3 regions of the Clostridium sp. USBA 49 genome follow, and region 1 is predicted to be linked to each of the others. Evidence: a T-box and tRNA genes for the amino acid it is inferred to sense, from the RefSeq annotation. Region 1 holds a T-box; the other regions hold tRNA genes.
The links. A T-box is a leader RNA that pairs with one kind of tRNA and senses whether it is charged. The one in region 1 lies ahead of proS (proline--tRNA ligase), so its partner is inferred to be a tRNA-Pro.

Region 1 (3,293 bases):
TATTTTTGTCTATATTTATCTTATCTAATTTAGCTTTATATTTTTTTAATATTAACAAAGTATCTAAACTGTTTTTAGAGTTTAATGCATCTTTTTTACAATTGTTTAAAATTTTTTTACATTCCCCTCTATTTAATTCATAACCTGCTAGATAATGGGCTTTATCTTCTATTTCATCTATTAAATTTATAATTTTATATGCATTATATAAAGCTTTTAATTTTTCTGATTTAGATTTTTTACTAATTTCTCCTATTTTATTTATCCTATTTAAAAGCTCTTTTAATCCTATATCTTTAGGAGAATCTATAACAATAAAATCTAAATCATAACCCAATTTTTTTAATAAATTAATCTGCATTTCACAATATTCTCCAAATCTGCAAGGACCACAGCTTCCTGTTATTATTATAGTGTCTGCTCCCATTTCTATACTTTGTATGTAATTGCCTATCATAATTTTAAAAGGAAGACAAATCTCTTCTGGTGAGTAATAAGATCCTATTTCAAGAGCCTTTTTATTACTCATAGGTGGAATGACATAATCTATGCCTAAATCATCAAATAATGATTTTGCTGCAATATATACGTTACCCAAGTGTGGAAATGTAATTTTCATATTGAATTCTCCTTTCAAGCATATCTTTATAAGCTTCTAATCTAGTATCAACTCCTGCTTCTCCAGTATGTTCATCTACTTTTAAAACTAACATTGGAAACGCACCTATTCTATCTTTTATAAGCTCTAAAATAACTGAATCTATTCCACATGCAAAAGAAGATATATATACTATTCCATTAATTTTGTTATTTTTAGATAAATATGAAGCAACACCATATGAATTTCTTGCAAAAGTCCAAAATGGCTTTTTATATAACTTTTTTATTTCTTTATCTATAAATTGATTTTCTATATTTTCTTCAGTAATAACTCCTATACCTAATCTATTAAGTTTCTTTACTACATTCATATTTATAAAATCGTCATATACATTATATGGATGGCCTAATAAAGCTACATTAATATCATAACCTTCATCTTTAATTCCTATTTTAAAGTCATTTTGAATTTTTAAAGCATATTCATAAGCTTTTTTTATTTTATTATTATCTTTTGTAATCATTTTTCCAGCTTTTTTAGCAAAATTAAATAATTCCTCTTTGTTAAAAGCATATATAGGGGTATCAATTATTTTAGGTAAATTAGATATACTGTTTATTACCATCTCGGGTAGTCCGCAAAACTTAGGACATATATATTCGCCTTCTCTAATTTGCATTATACGTGGTATTAATAAAATATCACATTTATCTTTAAGTTCAGCTACATGACCGTGAAAAATTTTAATAGGAAGGCAGGCTTCATCTACACAATATTTAACTCCTTCATTTAAAATATTTTTATTTGTATCATCTGATGTTATAATTTCTGCATCTAAACTCTTAAAAAAACTATAAAAAAAAGGATAATATTTACAATATAAAAGACCTTTTGGTATACCAACTCTCATAACTACCTCCAAAATAATTTCTATATTTATTAAATGTTTCCATATTTCCAAATAATATACCGATATAAATAAAATATTTGTATATTATAAAAATTTAGTTTACAAATTATTATTGACAGGATATATCTTTTGCTTTATGATATTTTTGGTATATAATTATATAATTAAACTATGAAGAGGAATAGTAAAAATAAAGGCTTTTACAGAGAGGAAGTTATATGGTGTGAGACTTCTAAAGCTATATTTTGAACCCGCCTTAGAGTTCTGCAATATATAAAAATTGCAGCGGATTCTACCGTTATAGAATTTAAGTTGGATGTTTTTACATCAATTAGGGTGGTACCGCCGATACAGCCTCGGTCCCTTTTGGGATTGAAGGCTTTTATTTTTAAAAATTTAGGAAGGAGAATATAACTATGGCTAAAGAAAATGGAAAAAAGTTAGTTGAAGCAATAACTTCTATGGATGAAGATTTTGCTAAATGGTATACAGATGTAGTAAAAAAAGCAGAACTTGTAGATTATGCAAGTGTCAGAGGATGTATGGTTATACGTCCTTATGGTTATGCTATATGGGAAAATATACAAAAAACTTTGGATTCTATGTTTAAAGAAACTGGCCATGAAAATGTATATATGCCAATGTTTATCCCAGAATCGCTTCTTCAAAAAGAAGCTGATCATGTAGAAGGTTTTGCTCCTGAAGTTGCTTGGGTAACACATGGAGGAAATCAAGAGTTAACAGAAAGGCTTTGTGTTCGTCCAACTTCTGAAACATTATTTTGTGATCATTATTCAAAAATAATAGAATCTTACAAAGACTTGCCAAAATTATATAATCAATGGTGTTCAGTTGTAAGATGGGAAAAAACTACAAGACCATTTCTTCGTACATTAGAATTTTTATGGCAAGAAGGTCATACTGCTCATGCTACAGCAGAAGAAGCTCAAGAAGAAACTATTAAAATGTTAAATATTTATGCCAAATTTTGTGAAGAATATTTAGCTATACCTGTAATTAAAGGACAAAAGACTGATAAAGAAAAATTTGCTGGTGCAGAAGCTACTTATACTATAGAAAGTTTAATGCATGATGGTAAGGCTCTTCAATGTGGTACATCACACAATTTTGGTAATGGTTTTGCAAAAGCTTTTAATATTCAATACACTGATAAAAATGGAAAACTTCAATATGTTCATCAAACTTCTTGGGGAATAACCACGCGACTTATAGGTGCTATTATAATGGTTCATGGAGATGATAGCGGTCTTGTTTTACCTCCAAAGATTGCTCCAACTCAAATAATAATAGTTCCTATAGCTATGCACAAACCTGGTGTTTTAGATAAAGCTAACGAACTTAAAAACAGACTTTCTAAAATTGCAAGAGTTAAAATGGATGATAGTGATAAAATGCCTGGCTGGAAATTTAGTGAATATGAAATGAAAGGAATTCCTCTTCGTATTGAAATTGGTCCAAAGGATATAGAAAATAATCAAGTAGTTTTAGTAAGAAGAGATAATAGAGAAAAAATAATTATTTCTCTTGACGAATTAGAAACTAAAATTCCTGTAGTACTTGAAGATATTCAAAAATCCCTTTTTGAAAAAGCAAAAGAATCTCAAAAATCAAAAACAAATACAGCTACTAATTTAGAAGAGTTTAAAAATATTTTAGATAAAAATTCAGGATTTATTAAAGCTATGTGGTGCGGAGATAGAGCTTGTGAAGATAAAATTAAAGAGGAAACTTCTGCTACTTCAAGATGCATTCCTTTTGAGC
Region 2 (3,293 bases), on a different contig from region 1:
CTATAAAATTAAATATTTTAATTTTCGATATTCTAAGAAGTGCAAGGAAAAGACCTAATATGCTCCCAATTAAAACAGTAAAAAAGGCAAGCATTATTGTAAATTTTGCACCATCTATAAAAAACATATAATATTTAGGCAAAAACGAAAAATCCAAATAAGTTCCTCCTATCTTTTTTATTTATTTATTTAAATATAATTAAAATTTAATCTACAGATTATTATGCTTTAGATTATTATGCTTTAATCATATTATAATATTTATTTAAAAACTACTTTAATTAACCATATTTAATTCTTATGTTAAATATAAATAAACATAAAAGTAGGTTAGGCATTGCTGCCTAACTTTTCTAATATTAATTTAATATTCTATATTCTATTTTGATTCAAATAAGTTTGTTGCTTCAGTAACTAATTTATCTATAGTTTTATCTTGTATAAGTTTTTCTATTGTTTTGTTAACCTCATCTACAAGTTCTTTATTTCCTTTTTTAAATGCAACTGCTGAACCTGCTTCTTCAGTTTTTAAATTTATATCTGATATTGCTAAATCGCTATTTGCAGAAACATTAGATTTAGCAACTGGCTCTTCTATAATTGCTGCATCTATTTTCTTAGTTTTAAGTGCTAAAGTTATATCTGAAATTTTTGAAAGAGCTTTAGCTTCAGAATTTGGCATCTGTTTAGCTGCAATTTCTTCTTGTATAGCACCCTTTTGAACGCCAACTTTCTTTCCTTTTAGATCATCTATAGATTTAATTTTATCTTTATCTTCAGCTCTTACTACAACCTTTTGAACTGCAGTATAATATACATTAGAAAAATCAACACTCTTTTTTCTATCTTCATTTGGAGTCATACCAGCTAATACCATGTCTATACTTCCAGCTTGAAGAGCACTTAAAAGCCCTTTAAAATCCATTTCTTTTATTTCAAGCTCAACTCCTAAATCTTTTGCAATAAGCTTTGCAATTTCTATGTCAAAACCTACAACTGTTTGTTTGCCATTTTCTTCTTTAATAAATTCATAAGGAGGATAATCTGGACTAGTACCTAAAACTATCTTTCCTTTTTTCTTTATTTCATCTAATTTACTTTCTGATTTTACTTGTTTATCTGAGTTTGTATTATCACCAGCAGATTTATTACTTCCACATCCTGATAATCCTACTGTTAAAATTGCTGTAAGAGCAAATGCTGCCAATTTAAAATATCTCTTTTTCATTTAAATTTGACCCCCTGTATTTAGTGTTAGATTTATATATTTATTTTGTATTTTTCATATTTCACGAAACATTATACACGTTTTTTTATAATTATGCAATTAAATTTTTATTTTTTTATTAATGTCTATAATTGCTTTATGATAATGCCCTAATATACAACTATTTCCATTAATAGCTGAACAAAAATATAAAAAAAGCACCAGTAAAGCTACTGGCAATAGTATAAAAATTTTAGAACATTTTATTGATTTTAAAATTACTGATATTAAATTTTTATTTTTTTATTTATGTCTAAAAAAATAAAAATTGGTTAAAACTATACATAAGAGTATTTTGTATAACTTTATTATTAAATTACTTTGATTATATTACTTATACTTTTAAAACTAACTTGATATATTTTTATATTTACCTATTTTATAATAAATTTTATTTAATATTACCTTAATTAAAAGTGAGGTCTTAGTTATGAAAAATTTTTTAATAGCAGCCGCTGTAGATATAATAATTATTATGGCTTCATACTTTTTGTTTAAAAATATAATAAGTGGTCCAACAAGACATAAAATTTATGAAAAATTTCTTAGTTCCTTTGCAAAATTTGTTATTATTATTTTTTTAGCATCATTGGCTATAACTGGCATTGCAGCATTTATAATGTATCGTACTAGATACATTCAATATATAAACATTATAGCACCTGCTCTTGTATCAATTTTAGTGGGATTTGTAGTTTCTACAGTCCCTACAAAAGGTGCAGGAGATAAAGATAAAGTAGAAAAACAAAAATAAATTAGATTCCCCCTTTAATTTTTAATAAGGTCTATGGTATTTTTTTCATAGACCTTATATTGTATTTTTTATAAAAATCTCTTGATTTTTTCTCATTTTCATAATATAATACTTATTGTACTTCGGGGTGTGGCGCAGATGGGAGCGCGCGTGGTTTGGGACCATGAGGTCGCAGGTTCAATCCCTGTCACCCCGACCAAAATAAATGAGTTATCATACGATAACTCATTTATTTTTTTATATCTTCTATATTTCTAAATAATTTACAGAAACTATCTCATAAATTCATAAATCAATTGGATAATTGCCTATATATTTTATTAATGAGTTATAATCATAAATAAACATATAGTTTATTCTTATGTTTTTACCTTTTTTAAATCTTTGTTGAACTTTTTTTTATTTTTAAATATAATTATTATATAAATCTTATCGGGGTGTAGCGCAGTTGGTAGCGCGCGTGCTTCGGGAGCATGAGGCCGCAGGTTCAAATCCTGTCACTCCGACCATTATAAAATTTTTCCATCCCATCTATCAGTATGTTCTTTAATTTTTTCTTTTACGTGTTCCCCTATTTCTTTGCTTATTTTTCTATTTAAAACTAATTCATCAATAGATAAAAATCTATCTTGATTTATAAACATTTTAAGCTGTTCTTCACTAAATCCCTTTTCTTTTGCTAAATCAAAAGCTGTTTTATTGTTCTTTTGTGCTTCTTCTATTTCAGAATAAGTAGCTCCTATTTTATTTAATAAAACCTTTTTTGCACTTTTTGTTATTTTAAGTTCTTCATTTTCATAATTACATGGATTTTCTTCTTGAAAACACTCATTTTTATCTTCTTGATAATACTGATTTTTTTCTTCTTTACATTTCATAAATTTATAAATGGCACAAGCAGCAGCGCTTATTCCTATAACAGCAAATGTTCCTGCAACTATATCATCACACAAATTTTTATATTTTCTTTTCATGTTAGTAATCCTCCTATTTTATATAATCTTAGTATATAAAATTTTTAATATATAAATTTTATTACTTCTTATTAATTTAATGTATCCAAATTAAATCAAATTAATGTACTCAAATCATATTTATAATTTTAATAAATATTTTTCATATAATTTAAATAATTATTTTAAAAAATATAAAAATATTTCATATAAAAATAAAAGCCATACATAAATTAAATAAAATCTTTTATGCATAGCTTTTATTTTTATATCACATAAATAATAATTATTAATTAATTTTTTTATAAAAACAAATATT
Region 3 (3,293 bases), 170 kb from region 1:
CATCAAATTGCAAAATGCTTAGTGTTTTTTCTCCTTCTTTTATTATTTCATTATAAGCTCCATCATTACATAATACAATATTATTTTTTGCACAATACTTTATTACATCTTTATAAAAATCACTATTAGCTATGGCCCCTGTCGGATTATTAGGATAATTTAATATTAACATTTTACTTTTATTTGAAATTTCTTTTGGTATTTTGTTAAACTGTGGTAAATATGAATTTTTTTCAAAAAGAGGTAAATCATAAGTATTAACACCCCAAAGGTGACAACAAGTTTTATATACAGGATATGAAGGTATAGGAGTTATTACATAATCACCTATATCACATATAGCTGGTATAATATTATTTATACCTTCTTTAGAACCAATAAGAATTAAAACTTCATTTAATTGAAGTTCTACTGAAAATACTTCTTTATAATATTTAATTATAGCCTTTTTTAATTCTTCGATACCTTCATAAGGGGGATATTTGTTAAAATTTTTTAATTTTAAACTCTCTATAAGGGCCTGTATAATTTCATTTTCTACAGGTAAATCTGGATCCCCTATACTTAAATCTATAATTTTTTTACCTGATTTTAATGCCTCTTTTTTTATCATTTCTAACTTTTGAAAATGATATTCAGATATATTATTTAGCCTATTATTAAAAATCATTAATTTTCCTCCAACTTATTAATTTTTTATTATTTTATTCAAAAAATTAATAAGTGTTACAAATTATTTTTACATAATAAAAGCTATATTGAAATAATAAATTATATACTTATTTTTATTTAATATGTTTTAAAGGCTCATCACTAATATTATTTAAATTATTTAAATATCTGCTTAATGCAAAAAAATAATCAGAAAGCCTATTTATATATTTATAACTTACAGGGTAGTTCCTATTTTGAAATAATCTGGCAAATATTATTTCACTTTTTCTTATTTCTGATCTTATTATATGAGAAAAAGTAGATTCTTTACTTCCAGAATAATAAATAAAAGTATCCATTGGTTTTGTATTATATATTAAAAAATCTATATTTTTTTCTAAAAAATTTATATCATCTTCTAATATATGCTCTTTAGTAAATTCCATTGAAATTTCAATTCCTACTAAATATAACTGATATTGTATTTTTTTTAATATATTATCTAAATCGTATGAATTTGATTTGTCTGTTGTTGTTTCTATATCATTTACTAAACTTCGTAAAAAACCTATTTCAGAATTTACTTTATCTATCTGACCTTGTAATTCTATTTCAATATCTCCTTTAAAACATTTTTTACCTAAAAAATTTGTGGTATAACCATAATCACCACTTTTAGTATAAATTTTATCCATATATTTCTTCCTTTCGTATATGTAATATTTTTTATATGTATATGTTAATTTAAGTTGCACAATCTATGACTATGGAGGTGATTATATGTATAATAAACCTTTAGAAAATATACAAGATGAGAAGTCACAATTTAAAAATGAAGATTCGTTTTTAAATTATAAAAATTCTTACGGATATAATGATAATCTTACATCTAAACTTGGTGGCAATTATATAAAAATAATTGAATTTTACGATGGAAAATTATAATGTGTCTCTAAAAAGTAAATGAAGACTGTAATCATTTAAAGATTACAGTCTCTCTCATGGTCTGGGTAACAGGATTTGAACCTGCGACCTCTAGAACCCCATTCTAGCGCGCTACCATCTGCGCCATACCCAGATAACAAATTTAATTATAACATAAGATATAAAAAAATCAATAAAAATAGGCTTATACAAGCCTATTTTTATTGATTTAGGTAAAATAAATTATTTAAAAATTATAAAATTATACAAATTAATCCGCCCGTACCTTCGTTGATAATCTTTTGAAGAGTTTTTTGAAGTTTTATTTGAACATCTTCAGGCATCTTATAAAGTTTATTTTGAAGTTCTTCTTTAACCAATATTTCTAAAGGTTTTCCAAACATATTACTTTGCCAAATTTTTGATTTATCATTTTCAAATTGATCTAATAATGATTTCATAAGTTCTTCACTTTGTTTTTCAGTGCCCATTATTGGAGATATTTCACTTTCAATATCAGCTTTTATAAAATGGAGTGAAGGAGCACTTGCTTTAAGTTTAACTACACATCTATTACCTTGTTTTACAACTTCAGGTTCTTCTAATTTCATTTCAGATAATTGTGGAGAAACTAATCCATATCCTGTTTCTCTAACATCTTTTAAAGCTTGTGCTACTTTATCATATTCAACCTTTGCTTCATTTAAAGTTTTAATTATAGATAATAACTCATTTTCTCCTTTAATATCGCTACCACATACTTCACTAAGTACTTTATAAAATAAATTCTTTTTAGGATTAAGTATGACTCGAGCAGTACCATTTCCCATATTTATTTCGCTTAAATCTGCTAAATCTAAAAACTCAACTTCTTTAAAATCTTCTATAGAGCGTTTAACATCTCTAACCTTAAAAATTTTTTTACACATATCTTTAACAAGATTTAAAAAGTCGATCTTTAACCAATGCTTTGGTTCTAACTTTTCAATCCATTCTGGAATGTCTATGTTAATTTCAGAAACTGGGAATTCTTTAAGTACAATTTGAAAAACAGTAGCTATGTCATTTTCATTCATATTTAATACATCTAAAGTTTGTACAGGTACATCGTATTTTTCTTCAAGTTCTTTCCTTAATTCTTCAGTTTTAGGATCATTAACATTTGCTGAATTTAAAATTATTATAAAAGGCTTATTTATAGCTTTTAATTCTTTTACTACTCTTTCTTCTGCTTCTAAATAATCTTCTCTTGGAATATCAGTTATTGATCCATCAGTAGTTACTACTAACCCTATAGTAGAGTGCTCATTTATAACTTTTTTAGTTCCAATTTCTGCAGCTTCTTCAAAAGGTATTTCATGATCATACCATGGAGTTGTAACCATTTTAGGACCATTTACCTCTGAGTATCCTAATGCACCTTTTACTATATAACCAACGCAATCAACCATTCTAACTTTAAATTTTACCCCATCACCAATATGAATTTCAACAGCTTCATTTGGTACAAATTTAGGCTCTGTAGTATGAATAGATTTTCCAGATGCACTTTGTGGTAATTCATCTTTAGCTCTTTGTTTTTTATAGGAGTTTTCAATATTAGGAATAACCATTAGATCCATAAATCTTTTAATAAAAGACGATTTTCCTGTTCTTACTGGTCCAACTACTCCTACATATATATCTCCTTGTGTTCTTTCTGCTATATCCTTATA

Region 2: it encodes a tRNA-Pro, which carries the amino acid that the T-box ahead of proS (proline--tRNA ligase) is inferred to sense. The anticodon was not compared.
Region 3: it encodes a tRNA-Pro, which carries the amino acid that the T-box ahead of proS (proline--tRNA ligase) is inferred to sense. The anticodon was not compared.

What each region holds. Positions count from the first base shown of each region.
Region 1 is NZ_FUYD01000002.1:50,367-53,659, reverse strand. It holds gene B5D11_RS02120 (2-hydroxyglutaryl-CoA dehydratase) at 1-619, opposite strand, end outside; gene B5D11_RS02115 (acyl-CoA dehydratase activase-related protein) at 591-1,511, opposite strand; T-box leader at 1,674-1,879, shown strand; gene proS (proline--tRNA ligase) at 1,928-3,293, shown strand, end outside.
Region 2 is NZ_FUYD01000008.1:25,184-28,476, forward strand. It holds gene B5D11_RS08590 (amino acid ABC transporter permease) at 1-157, opposite strand, end outside; gene B5D11_RS08595 (transporter substrate-binding domain-containing protein) at 380-1,228, opposite strand; gene B5D11_RS08600 (hypothetical protein) at 1,698-2,021, shown strand; tRNA gene B5D11_RS08605 (tRNA-Pro) at 2,145-2,220, shown strand; tRNA gene B5D11_RS08610 (tRNA-Pro) at 2,455-2,530, shown strand; gene B5D11_RS08615 (hypothetical protein) at 2,531-2,995, opposite strand.
Region 3 is NZ_FUYD01000002.1:220,681-223,973, reverse strand. It holds gene B5D11_RS02990 (aminotransferase class I/II-fold pyridoxal phosphate-dependent enzyme) at 1-670, opposite strand, end outside; gene B5D11_RS02985 (cob(I)yrinic acid a,c-diamide adenosyltransferase) at 786-1,349, opposite strand; gene B5D11_RS12620 (hypothetical protein) at 1,435-1,599, shown strand; tRNA gene B5D11_RS02980 (tRNA-Pro) at 1,657-1,732, opposite strand; gene spoIVA (stage IV sporulation protein A) at 1,833-3,293, opposite strand, start outside.